3 regions of the Pseudonocardia sp. D17 genome follow, and region 2 is predicted to be linked to each of the others. Evidence: riboswitches for the same ligand, from Rfam matches in the RefSeq annotation. Region 2 holds a riboswitch; each other region holds the start of a gene.
The links. A riboswitch is a leader RNA that binds a small molecule or an ion and turns the genes downstream of it on or off. The one in region 2 is predicted to bind S-adenosylmethionine.
Positions count from the first base shown of each region.

Region 1: it holds a riboswitch for S-adenosylmethionine, as region 2 does, so the genes downstream of both, PSD17_RS08235 (aminotransferase class V-fold PLP-dependent enzyme) here and PSD17_RS35055 (FAD-dependent oxidoreductase) in region 2, are expected to answer to the same signal.
Region 3: it holds a riboswitch for S-adenosylmethionine, as region 2 does, so the genes downstream of both, PSD17_RS18660 (ABC transporter substrate-binding protein) here and PSD17_RS35055 (FAD-dependent oxidoreductase) in region 2, are expected to answer to the same signal.

Region 1 covers NZ_BPRG01000044.1:20,538-30,382, forward strand. Annotated here, with positions in the region: gene PSD17_RS08210 (ABC transporter substrate-binding protein) at 1-643, opposite strand, end outside; gene PSD17_RS08215 (SDR family NAD(P)-dependent oxidoreductase) at 801-1,559, opposite strand; gene PSD17_RS08220 (SMP-30/gluconolactonase/LRE family protein) at 1,652-2,602, opposite strand; gene PSD17_RS08225 (alpha/beta fold hydrolase) at 2,785-3,717, opposite strand; gene PSD17_RS08230 (FAD-dependent oxidoreductase) at 4,007-5,170, shown strand; SAM riboswitch class IV at 5,247-5,360, shown strand; gene PSD17_RS08235 (aminotransferase class V-fold PLP-dependent enzyme) at 5,402-6,823, shown strand; gene PSD17_RS08240 (NAD(P)/FAD-dependent oxidoreductase) at 7,032-8,399, shown strand; gene PSD17_RS08245 (bifunctional nuclease family protein) at 8,396-8,968, opposite strand; gene PSD17_RS08250 (flavin-containing monooxygenase) at 9,131-9,845, opposite strand, start outside.
Region 2 covers NZ_BPRG01000257.1:64,982-74,826, reverse strand. Annotated here, with positions in the region: gene PSD17_RS35085 (sarcosine oxidase subunit delta) at 16-267, shown strand; gene PSD17_RS35080 (2Fe-2S iron-sulfur cluster-binding protein) at 264-3,134, shown strand; gene PSD17_RS35075 (sarcosine oxidase subunit gamma) at 3,127-3,825, shown strand; gene purU (formyltetrahydrofolate deformylase) at 3,896-4,825, shown strand; gene folD (bifunctional methylenetetrahydrofolate dehydrogenase/methenyltetrahydrofolate cyclohydrolase FolD) at 4,836-5,693, shown strand; gene PSD17_RS35060 (thiolase family protein) at 5,708-6,919, opposite strand; SAM riboswitch class I at 7,193-7,284, shown strand; gene PSD17_RS35055 (FAD-dependent oxidoreductase) at 7,507-8,682, shown strand; gene PSD17_RS35050 (LLM class flavin-dependent oxidoreductase) at 8,774-9,845, shown strand, end outside.
Region 3 covers NZ_BPRG01000113.1:105,846-115,690, forward strand. Annotated here, with positions in the region: gene PSD17_RS18630 (GAF and ANTAR domain-containing protein) at 1-803, opposite strand, end outside; gene PSD17_RS18635 (ANTAR domain-containing protein) at 807-1,232, shown strand; gene PSD17_RS18640 (hypothetical protein) at 1,321-1,503, shown strand; gene PSD17_RS18645 (LLM class flavin-dependent oxidoreductase) at 1,570-2,664, opposite strand; gene PSD17_RS18650 (ABC transporter permease) at 2,714-3,628, opposite strand; gene PSD17_RS18655 (ABC transporter permease) at 3,625-4,575, opposite strand; gene PSD17_RS18660 (ABC transporter substrate-binding protein) at 4,678-6,288, opposite strand; SAM riboswitch class I at 6,630-6,724, opposite strand; gene PSD17_RS18665 (hypothetical protein) at 6,985-7,359, opposite strand; gene PSD17_RS18670 (HemK2/MTQ2 family protein methyltransferase) at 7,773-8,420, shown strand; gene PSD17_RS18675 (CDGSH iron-sulfur domain-containing protein) at 8,413-8,637, shown strand; gene PSD17_RS18680 (iron-containing redox enzyme family protein) at 8,634-9,653, shown strand; gene PSD17_RS18685 (L-histidine N(alpha)-methyltransferase) at 9,657-9,845, shown strand, end outside.

The DNA.
Region 1 (9,845 bases), on a different contig from region 2:
CGGGGTGGTTGCCGATGTCGTCGCCGTACCGCGTCAGCGCGGCCGGCGAGATGATCATGCCGAGGGTGCCCGAGCTGAGCGGCTGGGCGAACACGGTCGGGAAGTCCCCGAGCGGGGCCTTGAGCGTGAAGCGGACCGTGAGCGGGTCGACGGCGGTCATCGACGCGATCTGCATGGCGTAGACGTGCGCGGGCGAGGCGGCCTTGTCGATGTGCCGCTGGGTGTTGACGACGACGGCGTTCGCGTCCAGCGGTGTCCCGTCGGAGAACCGCACGCCCTCGCGCAGACCCAGCGTCCAGGTCGTGCCGTCGTCCGACGTGCTCATCGACTTCGCGAGGTACGGCTGGGCGGACCCGTCGGGCATCAGCTTGAGCAGCGAGTCGTAGACGCCGAGCGCGGCGAGGTTGGCGTTCTGCCGCGTCGGGTCGAAGCTGATGATCTCCCGGTCGTTGCCGATGACGAGGGTCCCGCCGCGCTGCGGGTCGCCCTCCTTCGCCGGGTCGCCGCCGTAGGGGTCGACGAGGTGCACCCGCTGCGGCCCTTCGGCCGGCGGGCTCGCCGACCCGCAGGCCGTCGCGACGAGCGCCGCGCACAGCGCGGCCACCACCGCGATCGTTCTGGACGTCCGGGCACGCACGGGCATCGCCACTCCCCATCGAGCGTCGGTCCGGCGCGGGCGTCCGTCGATCCGTCCGCGTGCAGGAGTCGCCTGCGTCACACAGCGTGCGGCCGGGCCGCCGGACCGGACCACCGAGGGGGCGCGAGCTCCCCTGACGATCCGTGCGAACCCGGCGGACGGGTCACCAGCCCGCGACCGACCCCGCGTCGACGGGCAGCGTGACGCCGGTGACGAAGGAGGCGTCGTCGGACATCAGCCAGACGACGGCGGCGGCGACCTCCTCGGGCTCGCCGATGCGCTGCAACGCCTGCGGCTTCATGATCTGCGCGAGCCGCTCGGGGCTCGCCCCCCGGGCGAAGCCGGTCATGATCGTCCCGGGGGCGACCGCGTTGACCCGGATCAGGTCCTCGGCGTACTCGACGGCGGCGTTCTTCGTCAGGCCGACCAGCCCGTGCTTCGCGGCGGTGTACGGCGCGAGCCGCCGCACCCCGCGCAGCCCGGCGTTCGACGCGGTGTTCACGATCGACCCACCGCCGCCTGCGAGCATCGCCCGGATCTGGCGCTTCATGCCGAGGAAGACCCCGCGCAGGTTGATCGCGATGACCCGGTCGAACTCCTCGTCGGCGATGTCGGCCAGCAGCTTCCCGCCCCCGCCGACGCCCGCGTTGTTGTGCGCGAAGTCGAGCCGGCCCCAGCGTTCGAGGACCCCGGCGACGAGCGCGTCGTGGTCGGCCGGTTGCGCCACGTCGCAGACCTGGAACTCGGCCGTGCCGCCGGCCTTGCGGATGATCGCGACGGTCTCCTCGCCGCCCTCGCGCGCGGACTCGAGGTCCGACACCAGCACCGACGCGCCCTCGGCGGCCGCACGCACGGCGGTGGCCCGGCCGATCCCGCTCGCCGCACCCGTGACCAGACCCGACTTGCCCTCCATCGACCCCATCGGCCCAGCGTGGACGCCCGCGCCGCGCCGGGCAGCGGGATCCGTGCCGGATTCCCTGTCGCTGCGTGCGGCGCGGGCGGGGCTGCCCTCGCTCAGGCGCTGTAGGCCGGCCGCAGGCCCGGGCGGTCCCACGTCGTGCGCCACAGCACGCCGGTGCCCGACGCGGTGATCCACGCCGTCCGCAGGTCGGGACCGCCGAAGCAGATGTTGGTGATGGCGGTGTCCCCACCGGGCGGGACACGCGTCGCGAGCAGCTCGCCGCCCGGCGAGACGACGTTGATCTCCCCGGCCTGCAGCGTCGCGACACACACGTTGCCGTCGGCGTCGACGGCAAGCGAGTCGAGCCACCGCATCCCGGGGAACCCGTACAGCAGCCTGCCGCCGTTGCGGGTCGCCGGATCGCGGCGGATGCGACCGGGCCCGTCCAGGTCGAAGGCCCACAGCCGGCCCGGCGTCGTCTCGGCGACGTAGACGGTCCGCCCGTCCGGGGCGAGCCCCACGCCGTTGGCCTGCATCATCGGGTAGACGGCCTCGACGATCGACGAGCCGTCGGCCGTGGCGTAGTAGAGCCCGCCGTGGTCGAGCTCGCGCGGGCGGATCTTGCCCATGTCGGTGAACCAGAAGCCGCCCTGGTCGTCGAAGACGATGTCGTTCGGGCCGCGCAGCCGGTGGCCGTCGACGTGGGTGTAGAGGTCGGTGACCTCGCCGTCGGCGGTGACGCGCTGGATCGAGCCGCCGACGTAGTCCTCGCCCTGCACACCGGGCACCGCGCGCCCGTTGCGGGTCGTCCAGGTCGACCCGCCGTTGTTGCAGACGTAGAACGCGCCGTCGGGGCCGACCGCCGCGCCGTTCGGGCCGCCCCCGCACTCGGCGACGGTCGTCCGGGTGCCGTCCGGCGCGACCCGGGTGAGCCGTCCGCCCTTGATCTCGACGACCACGACCGAGCCGTCGTCCATCGCGATGGGGCCTTCGGGGAACTCGAGCCCGTCCGTCGCGACCTCGTAGGTCAGGTCGTCGTCGACCTCCGGCGCACCGCTGCGCATGTCGCCTCCTCGGGGACCGCGCCTGCCGCGACCGCGGCGGCGCGCTGCGAGCGTGCCGCCGTCCCCGGTGCCGGGGCCAGGGACCGGCGCGCGGGATCCCGTGACGATCCGTGCGGCACCGTCAGACGACGCCCCGGTGACCGAGGCCCGACGGGGGCCCGACCGGGGCCCGACCGGGCCGGTCAGGGCTGGCGGTGCGCCCGCGAGTGCCGCCAGCCGGCCAGCAGCGCGCGCAGGCCGGTGACCAGGGCGATCGGCTCGTCGACCATGACGTGGTGCGCGGCCGTCGGGATCTCGATGAGCGGGACGCCGCGGCCGAGCCGGTCGACGATCATCTCGCCCATGTCGGCCGGGACCAGCCCGTGCTCGGCCCGGAACAGCGCCACCCGGCAGCCCGGGACGGCGAGGTCGCCGGGCGCCATCGCGGTGCGCGCGAACATGGCCGGGTCGAACTTCCAGCTCCAGCCGCCCTCGACCGGGCGCAGCGAGTGCTCGGCGATATGCCGCACGACGTAGGGCAGCTCGCTGTCCTGGTCGGGCACCAGCCGGAAGTGGCTCAGCGCGTCCTCCCGGGTCGGGTAGACGCGCAGCGGGCCGAACGCCCGCCGCTCCCGCGCCGCGGTCTCCTCGGGCGTCTGCTCGCGCACCGGGGTGTCGACGACGACCGCGCCCGCCAGCTGCTCGCCGTGCCGCTGCGCCGCGACCAGCGCGACCATGCCGCCCATGCTGTGCCCGATCACGACGGGCATCGGACCGGTGCCGGAGGCCTCGGCGACGGCCATGACCTCGTCGGCCCAGCTCGAGAGCGCGTACCCGGCGGAGCGGCGGCCCGAGTCGCCGTGCCCGGAGAGGTCGACCGCGACGACGCGCCTGCCGTCGGGCCGGGCGAGCAGCGGTCCGATGTGGTCCCACCAGCGCGCGTGCGCGGCGCCGCCGTGCACCAGCACCAACCCGTCGCCGGGCGGGCCCCAGGCCCGGTAGCGGACGTCGACACCGTCGACCCGCACCTCGCCGGGCTCCGCCTCGGTCGCGACGGCGTCGGTGAACCACGCGGGGACGCCGGTGTCGGAACGCTGGGCGGCCGACGTCGATGCGGCAGGGACGGCTGCGGACACGGTGGGCTGCTCCTTCTTCGGGATGCCCGACCGTACGACACCGTGCCCGACGACGTCCCGCCATGGCCGCTCCGCGACCGGACACGTGCCCCACCCGGGCTGCGACGCTTGACACAGTCGGACCGGGCAGGTTGAGTCGGGGCGGCCCGTCGCGGGGTCCCCGGACGGACCACCGCGGTTCATCCGCCCTCCTCCCGACGGTCCCACGGTGCGCTGCAGGCGCACCAGGGCACAGCGCGGCCGACGACTGTCCGCTCCAGCACGTCCCGTCGACCGCCCGGAGGGCCACATGACCCCTGCACCCGATGCGCGAACCCAGCCGGGACGGCGGGCGGCGTCGGTGGAGGTGGTCGTCATCGGGGGCGGTGTCATCGGCGCCGCCGCCGCCTGGCAGCTGGCCAGGCGCGGGCACGACGTGCTCGTCCTGGAGAAGGACGAGCTGGGCCACCCTCGCGTCACCTCGCACGGCGCGACCCGGATCTACCGGCAGAGCCACACCTCGCCCGCTCAGGTGGAGCTGGCGGTCGAGTCGCTGCACCGGTGGCGCGAGCTGGAGCACGAGACGGGCGCGGCGCTGCTGCACCTCACCGGCGGGATCGACCACGGCGACCCCGTGCGCACCGCGGCCGTGGCCGCATCGCTTGCCGCGCACGGCATCCGACACCAGTGGCTCGAGCCGGCCGAGGCCTCGCGGCTGTGGCCGGGGCTGCGGTTCGACGGGCCCGTGCTCCACCAGCCGGACTCGGCAGGCCGGCTGCGCGCCGACCAGGCCGTCGCCGCGCTGACGGCCGCGGCCATCGGGCGTGGTGCCACGGTGCGGCACTCGACGCCCGTCGAACGGGTCGACGTGCTGGACGACGACCTGGCCGAGATCACGATCCCCGGCGGGACCATCCGGGCCCGCCGGGTCGTGCTCGCCGCGGGCGCCTGGACCGCCGGGCTGATCGGCGACCTCGTGGCCTTGCCGGCGCTGCGCGTCACCGAGGAGCAGCCGACGATCTTCCGTCCCGTCGGCGCGACGCCGTGTGTGGTCGGCGACGTCCGGTGGCCCACCCTGATCCACCACATCGGACCCGCGCAGGGGTGGCCGGCCTCGGTGTACGGGATCGGGGTGCCCGGGATCGGGGTCAAGGTCGCGTTCCGTGGGACGGGCCCCGACTGGCAACCCGACGTGCGCGATCCGCGGCCGGAGCCCGCGCAGCTCTCGCGGCTGCAGCGCTACGTCGAGCACTACCTGCCGGGCCTCGACGCCACCGACCCGGCGCCGCGCTCGTGCACATTCGTGTCCACACCGGACGCCGGGTTCCTCGTCGACCGAACCGGTCCGCTCGTGGTCGCCGCCGGCTTCTCCGGACACGGGTTCGCCGTCGCGCCCGCCCTGGGGCGCATGGTCGCCGACCTCTCCGCCGACGCGCCGACGGCCCGCACGCTCAGCCCCGCGGCGAGCCGCTGACCCGACTCACACCGCCCGGAATGTGACCGCCGCCACGGTTGCGCACCCGTCGGCCCGCCCCGTACGGTCTCGCTCAGGTCAAGAGCGCCAGCGTCAAGCCCCGGCTCGCTGGCCGGCAACCCTCCTCCGCGGCGGGGTGCTCCGGGTGACGACCAGGCCGTCGCGGAACGCGCGTCGGCAAGCGCGGACCCGCCGACACGCCCCGGGTCCCTGTTGGACCGGAGGTCCGTCGTGTCCGTTGTGCTCCAGGCCGCCCGCCCCACCGCGCCCACCGTCCCCGCCGACGTCGCGGCGCACGCTCTCCCGGCCCCCGCAGCCAGCTGTCTCCCGGCCCTCGTGGGCACCGGGCTGCCGGTCCCGCTCGTCGACGGCACGACCGTCGCGCACGCCAACCTGGACCTCGCCGCGAGCGCCCCGGCCCTGCGCTCGGTGGCCGACCGGGTCGCCGCGCTGCTCCCGTACCACGCGAGCGTGCACCGCGGCGCCGGCTACGCGTCGACCGTCTGCACCGCTGCGCTCGAATGGGCCCGCACGACCGTCGGCCGGTTCGTCGGCGCCCGCTCCGACGACGTCGTCGTCTTCACCCGCAACACCACCGACGCGCTGAACCTGCTGGCCGGGGCGGTGCCCGGCGCGGTCCTGTGCCTCGACGTCGAGCACCACGCGAACCTGCTGGCCTGGCGCGGCGGCGAGCACCGGGTGCTGCGCGCGGCGGCCACCGTCGACGCGACCCTCGCCCAGCTGCGGGCCGCTCTCGAGGCCCGGCCCACGGCACTCGTCGCGATCACCGGGGCGTCGAACGTGACCGGCGAGGTGCTGCCGCTCGCCGAGATCGCCGACCTCGCCCACTCCCACGGGGCCCGCCTCGTCGTCGACGCGGCTCAGCTGGCCCCGCACCGCCGGGTCGACATCGCGGCGACGGGCATCGACTACGTCGCGCTCTCCGGCCACAAGCTCTACGCGCCCTACGGCACCGGCGCCCTGGTCGGCCGCCGCGACTGGCTCGACGTCGCGACGCCCTACCTGGCGGGTGGCGGCGCCGTCGTGCGGGTCGACGCCGTCGGCGACGGCTCCCCCGCCGAGGTCACCTGGACCGCCGCCCCGCACCGGCACGAGGCCGGGACCCCGAACGTCCCCGGTGCCGTCGCGCTCGCCACCGCGTGCGAGGCGCTGGACGCCGTGATCGACGAGGCCGCTCCCGCCCACGAGCGTGCCCTCTCCGAGCGGCTCGACGCCGGCCTCGCCGACATCCCCGGCGTCCGGACCCTGCGGATCTGGCACGACGCGCCCGACCGGGTCGGCGTGCACAGCCTGACCGTCGACGGCTACCCGGCGGCCCTCGTCGCCGCCTACCTGTCCGCCGAGCACGGGATCTCGGTGCGCGACGGCAAGTTCTGCGCGCACCCGCTGCTGGCCCGCCTCACCGGCTGGGCCGAGGGTGCGGTCCGGGCGAGCCTGGGCCTGGGCACGACGGCAGCAGACGTCGACCGGCTCCTCGCCGCCCTGCGCACGCTCGTCACCGACGGCCCGGGCGTGGCCTACGAGTGCGTCGACGGGCGCTGGCTGCCGACGGCCGACGGCCGGGACACCGACCCGCTCGGCCTGGGCATCGGCGACGAGGTCACCGGCGCCGGGCGCGGCTGCGGGCACTGACACCCGCCCTCTCCCGCGCGGCCGCCTCCCGGCCGGATCCTCCGGTCGGATCCGCCGTCCGCTTTTCGACCCCTCGACGCACGGGTAGGCGCCGGAGAATCATCGGCGCGGACCGCGCGGCCCCGACGGCCTCCGGTCCGACGGCGGTCCGACGACGAGCGCGGGGGATGCAGTGGGCGCAACGGGGAACGGCACGCCGGACGTCGACATGTCGAGGAACGGCCGGCCCGGGAACGGGCCGGTGACGACAGGGTCCGGCGGCTGCGGCACGGGCGGACGGCCGCGGATCGTGGTGATCGGCGGCGGGTTCGCCGGCTTCGCGGCCGCGAAGGGGCTGACCGCACGGCTGCCCGACGCGGAGGTCGTCGTCGTCAGCTCGACCGACTACTTCCTCTACCTCCCGCTGCTGCCCGAGGTCGCGACGGGGGTCCTGGACCCCAGGAGGGTGTCGGTGCCGCTGTCGACCGCCCTCCCCAAGGCCGACGTGGTCCTCGGCAAGGTCGACGCGATCGACCTCGACGGGCGCACCGTCGGGTGGGTCGATCCCGAGGGCGGCCGCGGGGAGACGTCGTGGGACCGGCTCGTGATCGCGGCGGGCAGCGTCAACGCCCTGCTGCCGATCCCCGGCGTCGCCGAGCACGCGCACGGGTTCCGCGGCATCGCCGAGGCGGTCTACCTGCGCGACCACCTCGTCCGCCAGATCGACCTCGCCGCGGTGACCACCGACCCGGCCACCCGCGACGCCCGGTGCACGTTCGTCGTGGTCGGCGCGGGCTACACCGGTACCGAGGTCGCCGCGCAGGGCGTCCTGTTCACCGAGCAGCTGCGCCGGGCGCACAAGGCGTTGCGGGGACAGCGGGTGCGCTGGCTGCTCGTCGACGTCGCCCCACGTGTGCTGCCGGGCCTGGACGAGCGGCTCTCCCGTTCGACCGACCGCGTGCTGCGCGAGCGCGGCATCGAGATCCGCACGGAGACCTCCGTCGAGGAGGCCCACGCCCGGGGCGTCCGGCTGACGGGCGGTGAGGACGTCGCGAGCCGCACGCTCGTCTGGTGCGTGGGGGTGCGGCCGGACCCGCTCGTCGCCGGGCTGGGCCTCGAGACCGACAAGGGCAGGCTCGTCGTCGACGACCGGCTCGTCGTGCCCGGACACCCCGACGTGACGGCCTGCGGGGACATCGCCGCGGTTCCCGACCGGACGCGTCCCGGCGAGCTCACCGCCATGACCGCCCAGCACGCGCAACGCCAGGGCGCGCTGGCCGCGCGCAACGTCGCCGCCTCGCTGGGCGTCGGCGAGGCCCGGAGCTACAAGCACCACGACCTGGGGTTCGTCGTCGAGCTGGGCGGCCGCGACGCCGCCGCCAACCCGTTGGGGATCCCGCTCTCCGGGCTGCCGGCGACCGCGGTCACCCGCGGCTACCACCTGCTCTCGATGCCGGGCAACCGCACCCGGGTGGCCGTGGACTGGGTGCTCGACGCGGTGTTCGGCCGGCCCGCCGTGCAGCTGGGCCTGGTCCGGGGCTCGGCCGTCCCGCTGACGACGAGCGAGCCGCAGAAGCAGCCGGAGCGCTCCGGTTAGTCCTTCTCGCCGCCCGCCGGATCCTCGCCCGACGGGCCGAAGTCCTCCGGCGAGACCGAGTCGAGCATCCGCCGGAACTCCTCGACCTCGGCCTTCTCCGCCGGATCGAGGTCGGGCCCTGCGGGCGCGGCCGGATCGTCGGCGACGTCCTCGTCGTCGGGGTCGGCGCCGGTCAGGTCGAGCAGCTGGACCGGGGCGGCGCCCGCCTCGAGCACGTCCTCGGTGGCCTCGATGGGCAGTCCGTCGCGGACCGCGAGGGCGACGGCGTCGGTCAGCCGCGACGACACCCGCGTCTCCCGGTCGAACTGCAGCTCCGCGTGGTAGATGCCGTCGCGCAGCTCGGTGATCCGGACCCGTTCGAGCCGCCGCCCGAACGCGTCGACGACATGCCGGATCAGGTCGTGGGTCTGCGGTCGCGGCGGGTCGACCCCCTGACGTTGCAGCTCGATCGCCGCCGCCTCGGGCAACCCGATCAGCACCGGGAGCTGCCGGCGCGCCCCGGTCACCTCCCGCAGGAGCAGGACGGGCTGCGTCCCGGCCGGGTCCATGCCCACTGCGACCACCGTCATCTCCGGCACGCTGTCCTCCCCGTCCTCGCGTTCGGCGTCAGCGGATACCCACCCTGCACCCGTCCGACGCGCATCGGGAAGGGAATGACCGCGCCGAGGTGGCCGCGCCGGCACAGCAGGTCACGGAACGGACATTTCCGTCGACGAGCGGGTCGTGAGCGGTCAGGTCGCGGCGTGCTCGGGCAGGGGTGTCGTCACGAACTCGGAGAGATCCGGCTCGCGGGTCATCGCCCAGTAGTCGACCAGCCGCCAGGGCGAGTTGGTGACGATGCGCCCCTCGGCGTTGCGGTACCAGTTCGTCATGCCCGGGTGGGTCCAGACGAGCTCGGCGTGCGCCTCGTCGACGCGGCGGTTGTACTCGTCGCACACCTCGGGCCGCACCTCGACGGTGCCGATGTCGCGTTCGAGCATCGTCACCAGCATCCGGGAGATGTAGCCGACCTGGCACTCGGTGTGGAAGATGACGCTGCCGCCGTGCCCGAGGTTGGTGTTCGGGCCGTAGACCATGAACAGGTTCGGGAAGTCCGGCACCGTGATGCCCAGGTGGGCGCGGGCGTCGTCGTCGCCCCAGATCTCCCGCAGCGAGCGGCCGGACCGGCCGCGGATGTCCATCGGGGAGAGCATCCGGCGGCTCTGGAACCCCGTGGCCATGACGAGGACGTCGAGGTCGACGCGGGAGCCGTCGGCGAGCTCGACGCCCTTCTCGTCGACCTGCGCGATCGCGTCGGTGACGAGGTCGACGTCGTCGCGGCGCAGCGCGGCGAACCAGCCGTTGTCGATCAGCATCCGCTTGCCGTAGGGCGGGTAGGTCGGCATGACCTTGTCGAGCAGCCGGTCCTCGTGTCCGGCGATCTCGGACATGAGGTGCTCGGCGAAG
Region 2 (9,845 bases):
CCCCGGAGACCTTCCATGATGTTGCTCCCGTGCCCGAACTGCGGGGCTCGCAACGTGAGCGAGTTCCGCTACGTCGGCGAGGCGAAGACCCGGCCCGACCCGACCACCGTCACCCCGCAGGAGTGGCGCCGCCACCTGTACCTGCACCGCAACCCGGCGGGCTGGACCCGCGAGACCTGGTACCACGGATCGGGTTGCCGGCGGTACTTCGCGATCGAGCGCAACACCGTCGACAACGCGGTGCGCACGGCCGGAGCGACGTCGTGACGCGGCGGACCGCCGGCACGGGTGACTGCCGGCTCGGTTCCCGTCCCGGCGAGGTGATCGACCGCAGCCGGACGCTCGAGTTCCGCTGGAACGGCGCCGTCCACCGGGCCCACCCCGGCGACACCATCGCCTCGGCGCTCGCCGCGGCCGGGGTCCGGGTGTTCTCGCGCAGCTACAAGTACCACCGCCCGCGCGGGCTGCTCACCGCCGACATCCTCGACCCGGGCTGTCTGCTGCAGGTCGGCGACGAGCCCAACGTCCGCGGCGCGCACCGCCTCGCCGAGGCCGGGATGGACGTGCGGTCGCAGAACACGTGGCCGTCGCTGCGCTACGACGTGAAGGCCGTCAACCAGGTCGCGGGCCGGTTCCTCGCGACCGGCTTCTACTACAAGACGTTCATCAAGCCGGAGCGGCTGTGGCCGGCCTACGAGCGGGTGCTGCGGCGGTTCGTGCACGCGGGCGAGGTGCCGCCCGACGGCGAACAGCTCTACTACGACAAGCGCTACGCCCACCCCGACGTGCTCGTCGCCGGTGGCGGGCCCGCCGGGATGGCGGCCGCCGTCGCCGCCGCCCGCGCGGGCGCGACGGTCATGCTCGTCGAGCAGGAGCACCAGCTCGGCGGGCACCTGCGCTGGGGCGACGCCGACGAGCTGCGGGTGCGCGCGGAGCTCGTCGCCGCGGTCGAGGCCGAGCCGGGCATCGAGGTGCTCACCGACTCCGTCGTCGCGGCCCGCTACGACGACAACTGGCTCGCCGTCGTCCAGCGCGGCCTCCCCCACGTGGCCGAGCGGCTGGTCAAGGCGCGGGCGGGCACGCTCGTCGTCGCGGCCGGGCTCATCGAGCGCCCGTACGTGTTCGCGGGCAACGACCTGCCCGGCGTCATGCTCTCGACGGCCGTCCGGCGGCTGCTCAACCTGTACTCGGTGCGACCGGGGCAGCGGGCCGTGGTGGTCACGGCCAACCCCGAGGGCGACGCGGCCGCCACCGACCTCCGCGCCGCCGGGGTCGACGTCGTCGAGGTCGACGCCCGCCACGGCCGCACCGTAGTGCGGACGGCCGGGCGCGGAGGTGTCGAGGCCGTCGAGCTGTCCGACGGCAGCCGTCTCGACGCCGACCTGCTCGTCACCGCGACCGGGTGGACCGCACCGACGTCGCTGCTGAACATGTCCGGCTCGAACCCGGTCTACCGGCCCGACGCGGCGCGGTTCGTGCCCGACCCGGCCGCGACGCCCGACACCGTCATCGCGGTCGGTGGCATCGCAGGCGACGGCACGCTCGAGGAGCTGGTCGCCCACGCCGAGGCGGCGGGCCGGGAGGCGGCCGCCCGCGCGCTGTCGCTCGCGGCGGCGCACGCGCGCATCCGCCCCACCTCGCCCGGGGGCGCCGACGCGGCCGAACGCGCGCCGGAACCCGTTGCGCCGCTGGGCCTACGCCGCCACCCCGAGCTGTTCTTCGCGACGCCGATCGGCGGCTTCGTGGACATGTCGGAGGACGTGTCGGCGAAGGACATCCTCACGGCGGTGCAGGAGGGCTACGACTCCTCGGAGCTGGTCAAGCGCTACACGACCGCGACGATGGGCCCGGCGCAGGGCAAGCTCGAGACGGTCAACACGGTCGCGCTCGTCGCCCACGCGACCGGGTCGACGATCGCCGAGACCGGGGCGACGACGTGGCGGCCGATGTACACGCCCGTCACGTTGGGGGCGCTGGCCGGTCGCAGGTTCGAACCGGTCCGCCACTCCCCGATGCAGCCGTGGCACGAGGCGCACCGGGCCGCCCCCCTCGTGGCCGGCCAGTGGATCCGTCCCGAGCACTACGGCGACCCCGCGGCCGAGGTCCGCAACGTCCGCGCAGGCGTCGGGATCATCGACGTCACCCCGATCGGCAAGCTCGACCTGCAGGGTCCCGACGTCCCGAAGCTGCTCAACCTGCTCTACGTCAACAAGTGGTCGCAGCTGGGCGTCGGGCGGGTGCGCTACGGGGTCATGTGTGCCGACGACGGCGTCGTCCTCGACGACGGCGTCACCGGCCGGCTCGGCGAGCACCACTACCTGATGTCGACGACGTCGTCGGGCGCGGGCACCGTCTGGGAGTGGGCGGAGAACTGGCTGCAGACCGAGCACCCCGACTGGCGGGTCCACATCACCCCGGTCACGACGGCCTTCGCCAGCATCAACGTCGCCGGTCCGCGGTCGCGCGAGCTGCTCGCCCGGCTCACCGACGTCGACCTCGCCAACGAGGCGTTCGGCTACATGAACGTCCGCACCGGCACGATCGCGGGCGTCGCCGACTGCGTCCTGTGGCGCATCGGGTTCACCGGTGAGCTGTCCTACGAGCTGCACGTCCCCGCGAGCTACGGGCTGCACGTCTGGGAGTCGCTCATGGCGGCGGGCGCCGACCTGGGCGTCGCCCCGTTCGGCGTCGAGGCCCAGCGGATCCTGCGCCTGGAGAAGGGCCACCTGATCGTCGGCCAGGACACCGACGGCCTGACCAAGGCCTACTCCGCCGGTCTGGCCTGGGCGGTCAAGCTCGACAAGCCCGACTTCGTCGGCAAGCCCGAGCTGCAGTGGCAGTCCGAGCACGACGACCACCCGCGGCTCGTCGGGCTGCAGCCGCTCGACCCGACGGTGGTGCCGGAGGAGGCGAGCCAGATCATCAGCGACGGCGGGCACATCGTCGGTCGCATCACCTCGAGCCGGATGTCCCCGACGCTCGGCCGCTCGATCTGCCTCGGCCAGGTCGACGCCCACCTCGCCGACGCCGGGACCCGGCTGACCGTCCGCCTGCGCGACGGCCGCGACACCCTCGTCGAGGTCATGGCCGAGCACGCGCACTTCGACCCCGAGGGGGAACGTCAACGTGTCTGAGCCCGCTGCGGCCGTGTCCACCGCCCCGCCCGTCGCGAGGACCGCGCTCGCGTTCCCCGGCCCGCGCCGGATCGTCGACGGCTGGGAGCTGACCGTCCGGCACGCGACGGGCGACCTCGTCCTGGCCGACCTCGGGCCGCTGGCGAAGCTCACCGTCCGCGGGCCGGCCGAGGGGGCCGTGCGGGCCGCGCTCGGGACCGGGTTCGGCAGGACGGCCCGGCACGACGAGGGCGCGCTCGCCGGCGCGCTCGTCGTCGGCGCGGGCCCGGGCGAATGGCTGGTGCTCGGCCCGGCCGGGACGGGCGGTGAGCTGCTCGCGGCGACCCGCGCGGTCGTCGCCGACAGCGGCGAGTTCGCCTCGGTCGTCGACGTGACCCACGGCCGCGCCCTGGTCCGGCTCACCGGCGCCGCCGCCCCGGCGCTGCTGGCCAAGGTCTGCGCGATCGACCTGGCCGACCGGGTGGTGCCCGACGGGTCCGCGTTCCGCTCGTCGGTCGCGCGCGTCGTCACCGACGTGGTGCGCGACGACATCAGGGACGAGCTCGACGATCCCGCCGGCGACGGCACCGCCCGCACCCGGTCCTACCTGCTGCACTGCGAGCGGTCCTCCGGGCAGTACCTCGCGGACGCGCTCGTCGACGCCGGCACCGAGTACGGCATCGAGGTCGGCGCGCCGCCCTCGGCCCGCTGACGACCCGACCGCCACCGCGACCGCCCGGCCGGGCGGTCGCGCCACCAGGAGCCACAGGGATCCGCCCGCGATGACACAGACCGTCACCTCACCCCGACCTCCGCGACCGGGCGCCGCCGCTGCTCCCGGTACCGCCGGTCCGGCCGCGTCCGACCTCGGGCGGCTGCTCGCCTCGTGCGTCGACCGGCCGGGCATCGTCTCCGCGATCACGGCGTTCCTGCACGACCGCGGGGCCAACATCACCCAGTACGACCAGGAGACCACCGACCCGGTCGGCGGCCGGTTCTTCCAGCGGCTCGTCTTCCACCTCCCCGGGCTGCGCGAACGCCTCCCGCAGCTGGAGCGTGAGTTCGGCGAGACGGTCGCGCCGCGGTTCGGCATGACCTGGCGGATGCGCGACGTCGACGCCCTCCCGCGGGTCGCCCTGTTCGTGTCGCGGTACGACCACTGTCTGCTGGACCTGCTGTGGCGATGGCGTCGCGGGGAGTTCCCGATCGACATCGTCCAGGTGGTGTCGAACCATCCGGACCTCGCCGAGGCGGTCGCCGGGTTCGGTGTCCCCTACGCGCACATCCCGGTGACCCGGGCGACCAAACCCGAGGCGGAGCAGGCCCAGCTCGACCTGCTGCGCGACCGGGTCGACCTCGTCGTCCTCGCGCGGTACATGCAGATCCTGTCCGGGGACCTCCTCGACCGGATCGGCGTCCCCGTCATCAACATCCACCATTCGTTCTTGCCCGCGTTCGCCGGAGCGAGCCCGTACGACCGGGCCAGGGAACGCGGCGTGAAACTGATCGGCGCGACCGCCCACTACGCGACCGAGGACCTCGACGAGGGCCCGATCATCGAGCAGGACGTCATCCGGGTGTCGCACCGCCACAACGCCGCCGATCTCGTCCGGCTCGGCGCGGACATCGAGCGCACGGTCCTCGCCCGGGCCGTGCGCTGGCACTGCGAGGACCGCGTCATGGTCAACGGGCGCACCACGATCGTCTTCTGAGGAGGAACATGTGACCGCACGGCTCATCGACGGCAGATCGCTGGCCGCCCGGGTGCGCGACGAGGTCGCGACGCAGGTCGCCTCGATGGCCGAACCGCCCGGCCTGGCGACGCTGCTCGTCGGGGACGACCCGGCGTCGGAGATCTACGTCCGCAACAAGCGACGGCTGTGCACCGAGGTCGGGATGCGCGACCTGCACCGCCATCTGCCCGCCGACGTCACCCAGGCCGAGCTCGCGTCGACGATCGCCGGGCTCAACGCCGACGCCGCCGTGACCGGCATCCTGCTGCAGCTGCCGCTGCCGTCGCACCTGCGCCCGGCGGACCTGCTGGAGCTGATCGACCCGGACAAGGACGTCGACGGGCTGACCGAGGCCAGCGCGGGCCGGCTCGCACTGGGCAAACCGGGATTGCGGCCGTGCACCCCGTCGGGTGTGGTCCACATCCTCGACCGCGCGGGGGTCGAGCTCAAGGGCAGGCACGCGGTCGTGGTGGGCCGGTCGAACCTCGTCGGGAAACCGCAGGCGCAGCTGCTGCTCGAACGCGACGCGACCGTGTCGGTCTGCCACCGCCACACCGCGGACCTGGCCGCGATCACGCGCACCGCCGACGTGCTGGTCGTCGCGGCGGGCGTGCCGCACCTCGTCGGCGCGGACGCCGTGAAGCCCGGCGCGACGGTGGTCGACGTCGGCATCCACCGCACCGAGGCAGGGTTGTGCGGTGACGTCGACACCGCCGCGGTGGCCGAGGTCGCCGCCGCGGTCACCCCGGTGCCGGGCGGCGTCGGACCCATGACGATCGCCATGCTGCTGTGGAACACGGTGGCGGCCGCCCGCCTGCAACGGGTGGGCGGAACCGCCACGGTGTGAGGCCGCGCGCCGACTCAGCCCAGGCGCTCGTAGATGGTGGCGTTGGCGGTGCCACCCGCCTCGCACATCGTCTGCAGCCCGAAGCGACCGCCCGTCTGCTCGAGGACGCCCAGCAGCGTCGTCGCGAGGCGGGCGCCGCTGGCGCCGAGGGGGTGGCCGATCGAGATCGCGCCCCCGTTGACGTTCACCCTCGCCGGGTCCGCGCCCGTCTCCTTCAGCCACGACAGCACGACGGGCGCGAAGGCCTCGTTGACCTCGAAGGCGTCGATGTCGGCGATCGAGAGCCCGGACCTGGCGAGCACCTTCGCGGTGGCGGGGATGACACCGGTCAGCATGTAGACCGGGTCGTCGCCCACCGCGACCGCGGTGTGGATCCGCGCCCGTGGCGTCCAGCCGTGGGCGGCCGCGACCTCGCTGGTGGTGATCAGCAGCGCGGCCGACCCGTCGTTGTACGGGCTGGAGCTGCCGGCGGTGACCTTCCAGTCGATGTCACCGAAACGCTCGGTCCAGCGCTCGGCCGCGAACGGGGTCCGCAGTCCGGCGAGGGCCTCGAGGGTCGTCCCGGGCCGGACGGTCTCGTCGACGTCCAGGGTCGACACCGAACCGTCGGGATGGGTGACCTTCAGCGCGGCCACCTCGGCGGCGAACCGGCCCTCCCGCCACGCGGTCGCGGCGCGGACGTGGCTCAGGTGGGCGAACTCGTCGAGCTCGGCGCGGGAGAGCTCCCACCGTCGCGCGATCAGCTCGGCGCTCACGCCCTGCGGGACCAGCCCACCCGGGTAGCGGTCGGCGATCGTCGGTCCGTGCACGTCGACCTGCTTCCCGCCGACGGTGAACTGGCTGCCGATCGGGATGCGACTCATCGACTCCACCCCGGAGGCGACGACGATGTCGTACGCCCCCGCCACGACCCCCTGCGCGGCGAAGCTGATCGCCTGCTGGCTGCTGCCGCACTGGCGGTCGACCGTCACGCCCGGCACCGACTCGGGCAGCCCGGCGGCCAGCGCGGCGTAGCGCGTGGTGTTGCCGCTCTGCTCCCCGACCTGGCCGACCGCGCCGCCGATGACGTCGTCGATCTCGGCCGGATCGAGGCCGTCCACCCGCGCCAGCAGGCTGCGGATGGCGTGCGCGTGCAGGTCCACCGGATGGACGTCGTGGTATGCCCCGCCCGGCTTGCCCTTGCCCAACGGCGTCCGCACCGCCTCCACGATCACCGCGTCCCGCATGGCCACCTCCGCCTCGTCGCAGCGGACCGATCGGTCCGTGACGTCGAGGGTGCGCTCCGGGGACGACGCGTTCAAGACATGGGGGACCGATCGGTCCGTCTCGTTGCTCACATTCGTGCATTCGGCCGACGCCCGGCGCGCCACGGCGACGCGGCCGGCGTGCCAAGTGGCTCGCAATGACCGGACATTCGAGCGGTACCGAACGAATGCGGTGCACACCACATCCCCGTCCGGCGTCTTGACAGCGATGCGGCCCGCCGCGTTCAGTTGAACCGTCCATCCAGAGCGGCCGAGAGACCGGGCTCGTCGACGTCGCAGCAACCACGCGCCACCGCGCGGGGTGCTAACGCCCGGAACGATGGGAGTTCCCGTGCGCCGAGCGTGCCCGCCCGCCCCTGCGCCCGGTCCCGGCGTGCTGACCCGGCGCCGCCACCTCGACCTCTGCCGCCTCCGCGCCGCCGCCGGTCGCTGACGGTCGTCAGTCCCCCGGCCGACGGGCCGGACCGCGCTCGGCGCCCCCGCGTTCCGGGGCCGCCGTCCGCCGTCCCGGCCCCGGTGCCGTCCGTCCGGATCCGCCTGGAGGCAGCATGTCCCGACCCGCACTCGTCCCTGCAGCCCGCTCGGCCGTGCCCGGTCCACCATCCGATGTGGACGTCGTCGTCGTGGGTGCCGGCGTCGTCGGCGCGGCAACGGCCTGGCAGCTCGCGAGCCGTGGCGTCGAGGTGCTGCTCGTCGACCGCTTCGGCCCGGGGCACAACCGTGGCGCGTCGCACGGGACCAGCCGCATCTACCGCCAGACCTACGTCGCGGCGCCCTACCTGCGGCTCGCGGTCGAGGCCTTCGAGCTGTGGCGATGTCTCGAGGACGTCACCGGCGCGGCGTTGCTCCAGGTCACCGGCGGTGTCGACCACGGGGACCGCTCGGCGACGACCGCCCTCGCCGGCTCCCTCGCCGCGCACGGCATCGCCCACCACTGGCTCGACCCGCAGCAGGCCCGCGAGCGGTGGCCGGGCATGCGTTTCTCCGGGCCGGTCCTCGTGCAGCCCGACCGGTCCGGCCGGTTGCACGCCGACCAGGCCGTCGCCGCGCTGGCCGCCGCCGCGGTCGGCAGCGGGGCCCGTCTGCGTCACCACACGACGGTCGAGCGGCTGTCGGTACGCGGGACCGACCGCGTCGACGTCGAGACCTCGCAGGGGCGCATCCGTGCCCGCCGGGCCGTCGTCGCGGCCGGTGCCTGGTCGACCGGGTTGCTCGACGGTCTCGTCGACCTGCCGCCGCTGCGCGTGACGCAGGAGCAGCCCGCCCACTTCCCCGTGCGCGGCGACGACCCGTGCGGTCCCGTCGGGCGGACCGGACCCGCGTGGCCGACGTTCGTCCACCACACCGGCCCGGCCGACGGCTGGCCGTCCGGGGTGTACGGCCTCGCCGCACCGGCCCACGGTGTGAAGGTCGGCTTCCACGGGGTGGGCCCGGTGTGCGACCCCGACCGCCGGACGTTCACCGCCGAGCCCGGCCTGCTGCACCGGCTGCAGGACTACGTCGCGCGGCACCTGCCGGGGCTCGACGCCGACCACCCTGAGCCGGTGAGCTGCACCTACACCTCGACCCCCGACTCCGGGTTCTTCCTGCGCGCGCACGGCCCGCTCGTCGTCGCCGCCGGCTTCTCCGGACACGGCTTCAAGTTCGCGCCCGCGCTCGGCCGGGTCCTCGCCGACCTCGCCGCGGGCGCGGCCACGGAGTCCCCACTCGCCGCGGTTGGTTGACCGAACCGGTCGATCGACCCGCCTCGCACCGAGTCCTCGCAACCGAGTCCTGGACACCCTCTTCGACACCGACGCCCACCGAAGGACCACCATGCCCACCGACCGCCCCCTGCACCTCGCCGTCGAGCTCGACGGCGACGGCGCGCACCCCGCCGCCTGGAGGCGGGCCCGGCACGCCCCCGACCGGCTGCTGACCGCGGCCCGGGTCGAGCGCGTCGTGCGCAACGCCGAACACGCCGGCTTCACCCTCGCGACGTTCGAGGACTCCCTCGCCCCGCCGTCGCGCGGCGCCGATCTCGCCGGTCGCATCGGCGCCGTCGAGCGGGCCGCGTTCGTCGCCCCGCTGACCAGCGTCATCGCGGTGGCACCCGTCGTCTCGACGACCTACACCGAGCCGTTCCACGTCGCCTCCCAGCTGGCGTCGCTGGACTTCGCCGCGGCAGGACGCGCGGGCTGGGTCGTGGCCACCAGCGACGACGCCTCGGTCGCCGCCGCGCTCGGCCGGCCCGCCGTCACCGACCCCGACGGTCTGCGCCGCGAGGCCCGCGACGCCGTCACCGTCAACCGGGCGCTGTGGGACTCCTGGGAGGACGACGCGGCGATCCGCGACGTCGCCACCGGCCGCTACCTCGACGTCGACAAGCTGCACTACGTCGACTTCGTCGGCGAGACGTACTCGGTGAAGGGCCCGGCGATCGTGCCGCGGCCGCCGCAGGGCCAGCTGGTGGTGCTCGCCGCCGACGGACTGCTGCCGCCGGACCTCGTCGACGTCACGCTCGTCGACGAGCCGACCGTCGACGACGTCGGCGCTGCGGCGCGGCGCGCGGCCACCCCGCGGGTGTTCGCCGAGGTCGAGGTCGTGCTCGACACCGCCGACGGGGATGCGGTCGACCGGCTCTCCACGCTCGACGCCCACACCCCGTGGCCGGCGGCGCAACGGCTGCGCCACATCGGTTCCGCCGCGGGGCTGGTCGCCCTGCTCACCGACCTCGCCCGCGTGGTCGACGGCGTGCGGCTGCACGTCGCCGTCCTCGACGAGGACCTGCCCGAGCTGTCGGCGCGGGTCGTGCCCCCGCTGCTGCGCGCCGGGGTCGTGAGCCGGCCGGTCGCCGGCTCGTCGCTGCGCACCACCCTCGGGCTCCCGCGCCCGGCCAACCGGTTCG
Region 3 (9,845 bases), on a different contig from region 2:
AGCAGGTCGAACGCGGTCACGGCGTCGGTCCGCCGGGCCGCCATCACGTACCCGACGGCACGCTCGATCACGACGCGGTAGTCGAGGGCGTACTGCAGCTGGCGGACGAGCTCGCCGGTGTGCCGGGCCGCCAGCGCGGAGCGCAGGCTCATCTGCAGCACCTGGGCGTAGCGGGTCAGCGCGGCGTGCTCGGAGTCGTCCCAGCGGTGCGGGCGGTCCAGGTAGACGTCGAGCGAGCCGACGACGACACCGCCGAGGCGGACCGGCACGCCGAGGACCGCGCGCACCCCGTGCCCGACGAGCACGTCCCGGCTCGCGGGCCGGCGCTGCTCGGCGGCGAGGTCGTCGGTCGCGACCGGCCTGCCGTCGACGAAGGTGTCGACGCAGGGCCCCTGCCCGGTCTCGCTCTGCACCTCCTCCAGGACGCGGCCCGGCCCGTCGGTCGCGGCCGCGTAGCGCAGCGTGTCCTGCTCGTCGGCGACCATCAGCCCGGCACCGGAGGTCCCGAAGAGGTCGACGGCCGCGGTGACGATCTCCCCCCGGCCGACCTCCTCGCGCTCCTGCTCGACCTCGGCGCACCCTCGGCCGCGGGAGCACTGTCGGCCGCGGGCGGGCCGCGACCGGCCGGGAGCGCGGTCGAGACCGCCGTCGTCGCGCTCGTGCGCGACGGGGTCCCCGGGGTCGCCTCGGTCAGCGTGACCCGCCGGGTCGGCGCGCGCCCGGCCACGGCCGCGGCGAGCGATCCGCTGGCCGAGCGCGCGGACCGGATCCAGTACGAGGTCGGCGAGAGCCCGTGCCTGCATGCGTTGACGGCCGGCGAGCCCGTGCGGCTCGACCTCGCGGCGACCGACGACCGGCGCTGGCCCGGGTTCCGCAGCCGGATGCGCGCCGAGACCGCGATCCGGTCCGTCCTGAGCCATCCGTTGCCCGACGTCGTCCCCGCGAGCCTGAACGTCTACCTGGCCACGCCGCCCCCCGGGGACGACGTCGTCGCCGCGGCTGCGGTCGCCGCGGGCCTCGTGCTGGCGGCCGCCGCGGCCCGGGACCGCGCCGACCAGCTGAGGGAGGCGTTGGACAGCAGCCGGACCATCGGCGCGGCGATCGGAATCCTGATGGTCCGCGACGGCGTGACGCGTGACGCGGCGTTCGCCGCGCTGCGTGAGGCCAGTCAGCTGCGCAACCGCAAGCTGCGCGACCTGGCCGCGGAGATCGTCGCGAGCCGAACCGGTTGACCGATCGAGGGAACCCGGAGGACTTCCATCGTGCTACGATATTTATATGTCGTGACACGACATTTCCGTGTCGAGGCGAGGAGGAACCATGTGGGAGGACGTCGCCGTCGCGCTGGCGTGCACCGGGTTCGTGATCGCGTTCGCGGTCGTCGCGCTCGAGCTGTGGACCATGGGGCGGCTCGGCGAGCTCACCGGCCGGGGCGGCACCCGTCCGGCGGACTTCGCGCCGCACCCGGAGCACGCCCCGGAGCGGTCGAGGCCGGTGCCCTGACCGCTTCGGCCACGGCCGCCCCGGCCGTCCCGGCGACACGCACGCCTCCGGGGGCCGGGGCTCCGGTCAGGCGGTGAAGCCCTTCGCCCGGCCGGAATCGTGCGGGCCCCACAGGGTCGTCGTCACCTCGCGCCGCACCAGCGGGGCGACCTCCTCGGCGAATCGGGTCAGCACCTCCTGCTGCTGCGCGTAGGGCAGCGTCGGGTTGACCGACACCGACTGCACGTCGTGCCGGAACGACTTGTGGTAGTCGACGATCTTCTCCGCCACCCGCTCCGGCGTCCCGACCAGCGCCGGCCCGTGCGCGACGGCCTCCTCGATCGTCGCGAACGACGTCACCTTGCCCGGCCGGTCGTCGCCGGCGTGCGCGGCGCGCATCTTCGCGGCGAACCCCTCGTAGATCGGCCGGTACTGCGCGACGGCCTCGGCGTCGGTGTCGGCGAGGAACAGCCCGCCCGAGCCGGAGCCGACGTAGCCGACGGCCGGGTCGTGCCCGTTGGCCACCAGCTGCTCGCGGTAGCGCTCGATCAGCACCAGGTAGTTCTCCCTGGGCTGCAACGCGTTCGCCGAGAAGATCGGATCGCCCCACCTCGCGGCGAGGTCGACCGCGACGGTGGACGTCGCCGACCCGTGCCAGATCCGGAACGGGCCGTCGAACGGGCGAGGGTGCGTCGTCACCGAGTCGAGGTCCGCGTGGTGGGTGCCCTTCCACGACACCCCTTCCTCGCGCAGCAGCCGGCGCAGCAGCTCGTAGTTCTCGGTGAGGTACTCGTACTGCTTGGCGAGCTCCAGCCCGAAGAGCGGGAAGTGCTTGTCCTCGTTGCCCTTCCCGATCACGATCTCGAGCCTGCCGCCGGAGAGCTGGTCGATGGTCGAGTAGTCCTCCGCGACGCGGACCGGGTCGAGCAGCGAGAGCACCGTCACCCCGGTCGAGAGCAGGATCCGGCTCGTGGCCTGGGCCAGCGCGCCGAGCAGCACCGTGGGTGCGGACGAGACGAACTCCCCCGCGTGCCGCTCACCGACGGCGTACGAGTCGAACCCCAGACGCTCCGCCAGCACCGCGGTCTCCACGACCCGGCGCAGCCGCTCGTGGACCGAGACGATCTCCCCGGTCACCGGGTGCGGTGTGTGCGGGACGATGTCGAGAACCTGGAACCTCATTGAACCCCTTCTCCGGTGTGGCCGGGGCGGCGGTCGACGAGCCGTGCGCTCATCGGGCCCGCGCCCACTCCCCGTCGAGCGCCCGGGAGATCCGGTTGACCGACAGCACGGTGGCGGCGATCGTCAGGCCCGGCAGCGCGCACAGCCACCACGACGTCGCCAGGTAGTTGCGACCCTCGGCGATCAGCGAGCCCCACTCCGGCGCGGGCGGCGGCGCGCCGTAGCCGAGGAACGACAGCGAGGAGATGGCGAGGATCGCCAGCCCGAACTCCAGCACGGCGAGCACCAGCACCGGGCCGGCCGCGTTGGGCAGCACGTGCCGCGCGAGCGTCACGTGCCGGCGGGTGCCGATCGCCCTGGCCGCCTCGACGTAGGTCGACTGCCGGATGCGCAGGGTCTCCGCCCGCATCACCCTGGCGAAGCTCGCGACGCTGGCCACCCCCACCGCGATCGCCACCTTCACCGTGCCGTAGCCGAGCGCGGTGATCAGCGCGAGCGAGAGCAGGATCGCCGGGATCGACAGCAGCACGTCGACGACGCGCATGAGCGCCTCGTCGACCCAGCGGCCGACGAAGCCCGCGAGCAGGCCGATCAGCCCGCCGACGACGAGCGCCACCGCGACGGCGATCAGCGTCGCCTGCAGCGACAGCGACGCGCCGTGCACGACGCGTGTGTAGAGGTCGCGGCCCAGGTAGTCGGTCCCGAACACGTGCGCGCCGCTGGGCGGGCGCAGTTTGTCGGCGACGACCCCGACGTTCGGGTCGCCCGGCGCCAGCACGCCCGGCGCGAACGCGGCGAGCAGCACCAGCGCCACGACGACCACCGCAGCGAGGAGCCCCGGTCTGCGGCCGAGGAAGCGCAGCAACCGTCGGCGCCGCTCCTTGCGCGACAACGGCTCGGACCGGGCCACGCCCGCGGGCGCGGCGGCCTCCGTCGAGTCCGGCCTGATCAGCAGCTCGGTCATGCGGTCGCCGGCACCCCCCTCGTGATCCTCGGGTCGAGCACCGGGTACACCAGGTCGACCAGCAGGTTGACGCCCACGAACACCACCGCGGAGAACAGCACGATCCCCTGGACCATCGGGATGTCCTGGACGCCGACGGCCTGCACCATGAGCCGGCCCAGTCCCGGCCGGGTGAAGACGGTCTCCACCACGACCGTCCCGGCGAGCAGGTTGCCGGCCACGTAGCCGAGCACCGTCAGCGCCGGGATGACGGCGTTGGGCAGCGCGTGGCGCAGGTGGATCGCGCCGCGCCCGACGCCCTTCGCCCGTGCGGTCTGGACGTACGCCTCGTCGAGCGCGGTCTGCAGGCTCTTCGCGAGCACCTGCGCGACCAGCGCGCCCGTCGGCAGGCCGAGCGTCACCGACGGCAGGACCAGCGACCGGAAGCCGGTCGACCCCACCGACGGCAGCAGGTGCAGGTCGAACGCGAAGATCTGCACCAGCATCAGCCCGACCCAGAACACCGGCAGGGAGACCGCCAGCGACGGGAGCGCCATGAGGCCCTGGCGCAGCCAGCGGAACCGTGTGTAGGTCGCGACGACCGCCACCACGGTGCCCAGCACGACGGCGACGAGCAGGCCGCCGAGCGCGATCTGCAGCGTGGGTGGCAACGCCGCCAGGACGGCGCTCCGCACGTCCTCGCCGGTCTGGATGGACGTGCCCAGGTTCCCGTGCAGCGCCTCCCACAGCCGGTTGCCGTACTGCACGACCACCGGCTGGTCGAAGCCGTAGCGCGCCTTGAGCGCCTCGATCGCGGCGGGCGAGAGCGGCTCGCCGTCGAGCCCGCCGCTCGCCATCGTCGTGACCGGGTCGCCGGGCAACAGGTACAGCACGGCGAAGCTGACGGTGTAGGCGGCCCACAGCACCGCGACCGCGGTGACGATGCGCCGCACCAGGTACCGGGTCACGACGGGGTCACCCGCTCGGTCGGCACGGTCACGACGTTCCCCCTATCACGACTTCCCCCGGGTCACTTCCCCCGCGCACGACGAGCTCCGTTCCTCGAACCGTCAGGCCGAATTCCACGCGTCGTGCAGCTGGATGCGCGACGACGCGTCGAACGTGACGCCGTGCACGGTCGGCCCCACCGCCAGCACCGTCGTCAGCTCGACGACCGGCACGTAGAAGCCCTGCGTGAGCAACAGCTGCTGGGCCTGGCCGACGAGCCGGGTGCGCTCGGCCGGGTCCGGCTCGCCCGCCTGGGCCACCAGCACCGGCTCGAGCGGGCTCTGCGGAATCCGGTAGAAGTTGGAGCCGGCGACCGAGAACTGGCTGCGCAGCAGGTCGGGATCGGCCCGGGTCAGGTTGCCCCACAGTGCGGTGAAGTCGCCCGCGGCCTGCTGGCTCGCCAGCTGCGCGACCGGGACCTGCTGGATCCGGATGTCGATGCCGACGGCCTTGGCCTGCTGCTGGATCAGCTCCAGCGCCGGCTGGTTGGTCCCGGCGACCGGGGCGTAGGTGACCGGGATCGTGAGCTCCTGGCCGTCCTTGGCGCGGATGCCGTCGGGCCCGGGGACCCAGCCGGCCGCGTCGAGGACGGACCGCGCCTTGGCCGCGTCGAAGACGACGAGCGCCGACTCGTCGGCGTAGGACGGCGTCGTCGAGGCCAGCACGCTGGTCGCCGCCCTGGTCTGCGACGGGAAGACCCCGCCCACGATGTCCTGGCGGTTGATCGCCAACGACAGAGCCTGTCGCACAGCGGGATCGGCGACGACGGGCTTGCTGAGGTTGAACCCGATGCCGAACACGATTCCCGGGTTGGAGCGGGCGAGCAGCTGGTCGCCGGCACCCGTCAGGGGCGCCTCGTCCTGCTGCCCGATGCTGCCGATCGCGTCGACCTCACCGGACTGCAGCGAGCCGGTCCGGACACCGGACTCCGGCACGATCGTGAACCGCAGGGTGTCGAGGTACGCCTCGCCCGGGTGGGCGAACAGCGACGAGCCCCAGTCGTAGCCCGGCCGCTTGGCGAGCGTGATCGACGCGTTCTTGACATAGCTCTGCAGCGTGAACGGACCCGAGCCGATCACACCGGCGCAGCGGTCGTCGTCGGACCTGGCGACCGAGGCCGGCGACAGGATCCCGAGGCTGTGGGTCGAGGTTGCCTGCAGGAACTGGACGTTCGGCTGGGTGAAGCTCACGGTGAGCTGCGTCGGGCTCTGCACCGTCGTCCCCGCGTACCCGGCGAGGTAGCCCTTCGCGAGCGCCGCGCGGACCCCGAGCGACGGGATGCGGTCGAAGTTGGCCTTCACCGCCGCGGCGTCGAGCGGGGTGCCGTCGGAGAACGTGACCCCGGTCCGCAGGGTGAAGGTGAAGCTCCTGGCGTCCGGGGAGGTCTGCCACGCCGTGGCCAGCCACGGCTTCAGTTCTCCGGTCCTCGGGTCCTGGTCGGTCAGCGAGTCGACCAGCTGACGCACGGAGTAGATCGTGTCGTTGCTCGCGACCTGCTGGGGGTCGACACAGCCCGCGTCGCTGCCGACGGCGAAGGTGAGCGTGCCGCCGGCCCGCGGCGGACCCGCGTCGGCCTCCGTTCCCGAGCTCCCCCCGCCGCAGGCGGCCAGCACCAGTGCGGCGGCGGCGAGGAGGGCCGGGAACATCGCTGCCCGGCGCGATCGTGCGGTCATCGGTGGTTCCTTCTTCGGGAGGGAGCGTCCCCGTCGGCGGGTGGGCCGGACGGGGCCGGTCGTGGTCGGCGGTCGGACGGGTTCGGGGTCAGGACGGCGCGTGGCCGGTGTGGTTCGCCGAGGCCCACGGGCGGGTGCAGGCCGAGGTTGTCGCGCAGGGTCGAGCCCGTGTACTCGCTGCGCATCCTGCGCCGTCGAGGGCGACGGCGAGACGGAGGTGGGCCATGAGGTGACCTCTCGTGCACGAGCGTGGACGGGCCAGGGTCGTCAGACCCGACAGACCGCTCCGGCCGTGCGCTTGAGGTCGACGTGCAACCGCCGCACTCCCAGGAACATCGCATCCTCCATCGCTCCCGGCTTTAGCACCCGCACCCGCTCGGGCGGGGGGTTGCTGCGGCGTCGTCGAGCCAGGTCTCTCGGCCGCTCTGGATGGTGTGTCCCCGGAGGAACTTCTGCACTCTACGTACATGGACGCGGGCGGCGTCAATCCTCCGGGCGACGATGTGACACACACGGACCGAAACGCGGTGTCGACGGGATCGACCTGTCCGAACACCGCGGCCCCGATCCCATTCCGCAGGACGATTCGGGATGCGGTCGCCGATGCGCCGGACATTCGGCTCGGGACGCGACGGCCCCGTCGGCGGCCGGGCGCCTGCCCGGCCGCCGGCGTCGCGGCGCCCGCCGCGGGCGGGATCAGGGTCGTGTGGGCTCGCCGGGCACGGCCGGGGTGCTCGGCGCGCCGGCCGGGCCGGTGGGCCGCGGCGGCTGCAGCGCCGGCGCGCGCCGCAACGCCGCGCGGGCGATCGCGAGCTCGTGCGCGACCTCCGCCGCGATCAGCTCGACGTGCAGCGCACCCGCGTCCGGGTCACCGAGCAGCGCCCGGTTGCGTTCCAGGAGCGACTCGAGGCCGTCGAGCAGCCGGGCGGCGATGTGCGCGCGGCGCCGCTCCCGTGGCGAGGGCTCCGCGGAGATCGAGCGGGCAGGTGCGGGCAGGGTGTGGATGGGCGGGGTGTGAGTGGGCGGGGTGTGAGTGGGCGGGGTGTGAGTGGGCACGGCGTCGACGGACATGGCGTTGCTCCGATGTCGGGAGGGGTGACCGGGGGGGCGGGCGGGGTCACCGACAGAGCGCGGCCTCCGTGCGTCCGAAGTCGACGTGACGACGCCGCGACAACGCCGGCCGGGTGCCGTCCATGACGTCCTCCATCGACCCCGGCGGGAGCACCCGCACCCGCACGGGGCGGGGGGTTGCTGCGGCGTCGTCGAGCCGGGTCTCTCGGCCGCTCTGGATGGGTCTGCTGCCACTGTAGGCAGCGAGGCCCGCGGGGTGTCAATACCGGAGTGTCGATACGGAGCCGCCGGCGACGGGATGCAGCGGCGGCCGACGGGGAACAGGCTTAAGCGCCGCCGAGCCGGGTATGGACCGATATGCCTGCCGTCGTCCACGGGTCCGCGCGGACCCCCGTCCGCACCGAGGACCGCACGTGATCCTTCTCTGTCCTCCCGGGGTGTACAAGGCCCAGTCCGACACCCACCTGCTCGCCGGCCGCGTCGCCCAGCTCGCACACGGGCGGCACGTCCTCGACCTCGGCACCGGAACCGGGGCGCTCGCGCTCACCGGCGCGCGGGCCGGGGCGCAGTCCGTGACCGCCGTCGACCTCTCCCGACGCTGCGTCGCCACCACGCGGCTGAACTTCCTGCTGCACCGCACACCCGTCCGGGTCCACCGCGGCGACCTGTACGAGCCGGTGCGCGGCCGCCGGTTCGGGCTGATCGTCGCCAACCCGCCGTACGTGCCGTCGGAGACCTCGGTCCTGCCCCGGCACACCCGCGGCCGCAGCTGGGACGCGGGCCCGACCGGGCGCGCGATCCTCGACCGGATCTGCGACGGCGCGCCCGAGCACCTCGAGGACGACGGCACGCTGCTGCTGGTGCACTCCGCGGTGTGCGGCCCCGAGCGCACGCTCGAGCGGCTCGCCGCCGCCGGGCTGGCGGCCGACGTCGTCGACCGCGCGCGCATCCCGTTCGGGCCGGTGATGCGCTCGCGTGCCCAGCTGCTCGAGCGCAGCGGTCTCATCGAGCCGGGCGCACACCTCGAGGAGCTGGTCGTCGTCGAGGCCCGTCGTGGTTGAGCACCGGCTCGGGCGGCCGGAGCCGACCCGCATCGTGCTGACCGAGGAGGGCCCGGCTCTGGTCAGCGGCCCGGTCGAGCTGGAGCTGCCCGACGGGTCGCGGGTGCGCTCGGACCGCGCCGTCACCGCCGTGTGCCATTGCCGCCGCAGCAAGCGCTACCCGATCTGCGACGCGAGCCACCGGCGCAAGGTGCGACAGGAAGGACGTGAGGCATGACCGGGACGCTGGACCGCCCCCGTACCGCGGCGCCCGAGCTGCCCACGCCGCGCGGACCGCTGTCCGGGGCCGTCGTCGCCGCGTTGCGCGGCGATCCGGTCCCCGCCGTCGACACCGCGGACGCCGACCCCTACGGCGACGACCTGCAGCTCGCGCTGCACTGCTGCTACGAGCTGCACTACCGGGGGTTCGCCGGCGTCGACGACGACCGCGAGTGGGACCCGGCGGTCCTCGGCCTGCGCCGGGAGCTGGAGCAGGTCTTCCTCGCGGCGCTGCGGGCCGACGTCGAACCGGGCGACGACGTCGCCGCCGAGGTGGAGTCGTTGCTCGTCGAGCCGGTGGGGCCGGGGGTGCGCGGGGTGTCGCACCACCTGCAGCGCGACGGGACCCTCGGGCAGCTGCGCGAGTACGTCGCGCACCGGTCGATCTATCACCTCAAGGAGGCCGACCCGCAGGCGTGGGTGATCCCGCGGCTGTCGGGGCCGGCGAAGGCGGGCCTGGTCACCGTCGAGCACGACGAGTACGGCTCGGGACGTCCCGAGCGCATGCACTCCACGCTGTTCGCGGAGATGATGGTCGAGATCGGGCTGAGCGACGCGTACGGCGCCTACGTCGAGCAGGCCCCCGGCGCCACACTCGCCGAGGTGAACCTCATGACCCTGTGCGGGCTGCACCGCGGGCTGCGGGGCGCGTCCGTCGGGCAGTTCGCGATGGTCGAGCTGACGTCGTCGCCGGGGTCCGAGCGGCTGGTCAAGGCCATGCGCCGGCTGGGCTGCGGGCCCGCCGCGATCCGGTTCTACGACGAGCACGTCGAGGCCGACGCGGTGCACGAGCAGGTCGTGCGGCGCAGCGTGCTCGACCCGCTGCTGGCCGCGGAACCGGAGCTGGCGGCCGACGTCGTCTTCGGGATCCGCGCGAGCTCGCTGCTCGCGGAGCGGATGGGCGAGCACCTGCTGGGGTGCTGGGAGCGCGGCACGACGAGCCTGCGCACCACCCCCGCCGGGTCCGCGGGCTGACAGGTGTCGGTCGAGGTCGAGCCTGTCGACGCGGGGTTCTGGGACGACGGCGCGGACCTCGCGGCGTGCCTGCGCGAACCGGTCCCCCGCATCCCGCCGCACTTCGGCTACGACAGCATCGGCTCGCAGCTGTTCGAGGAGATCACCGAGCTGCCCACGTACTACCTCACGCGGGTGGAGCGGACGCTGCTC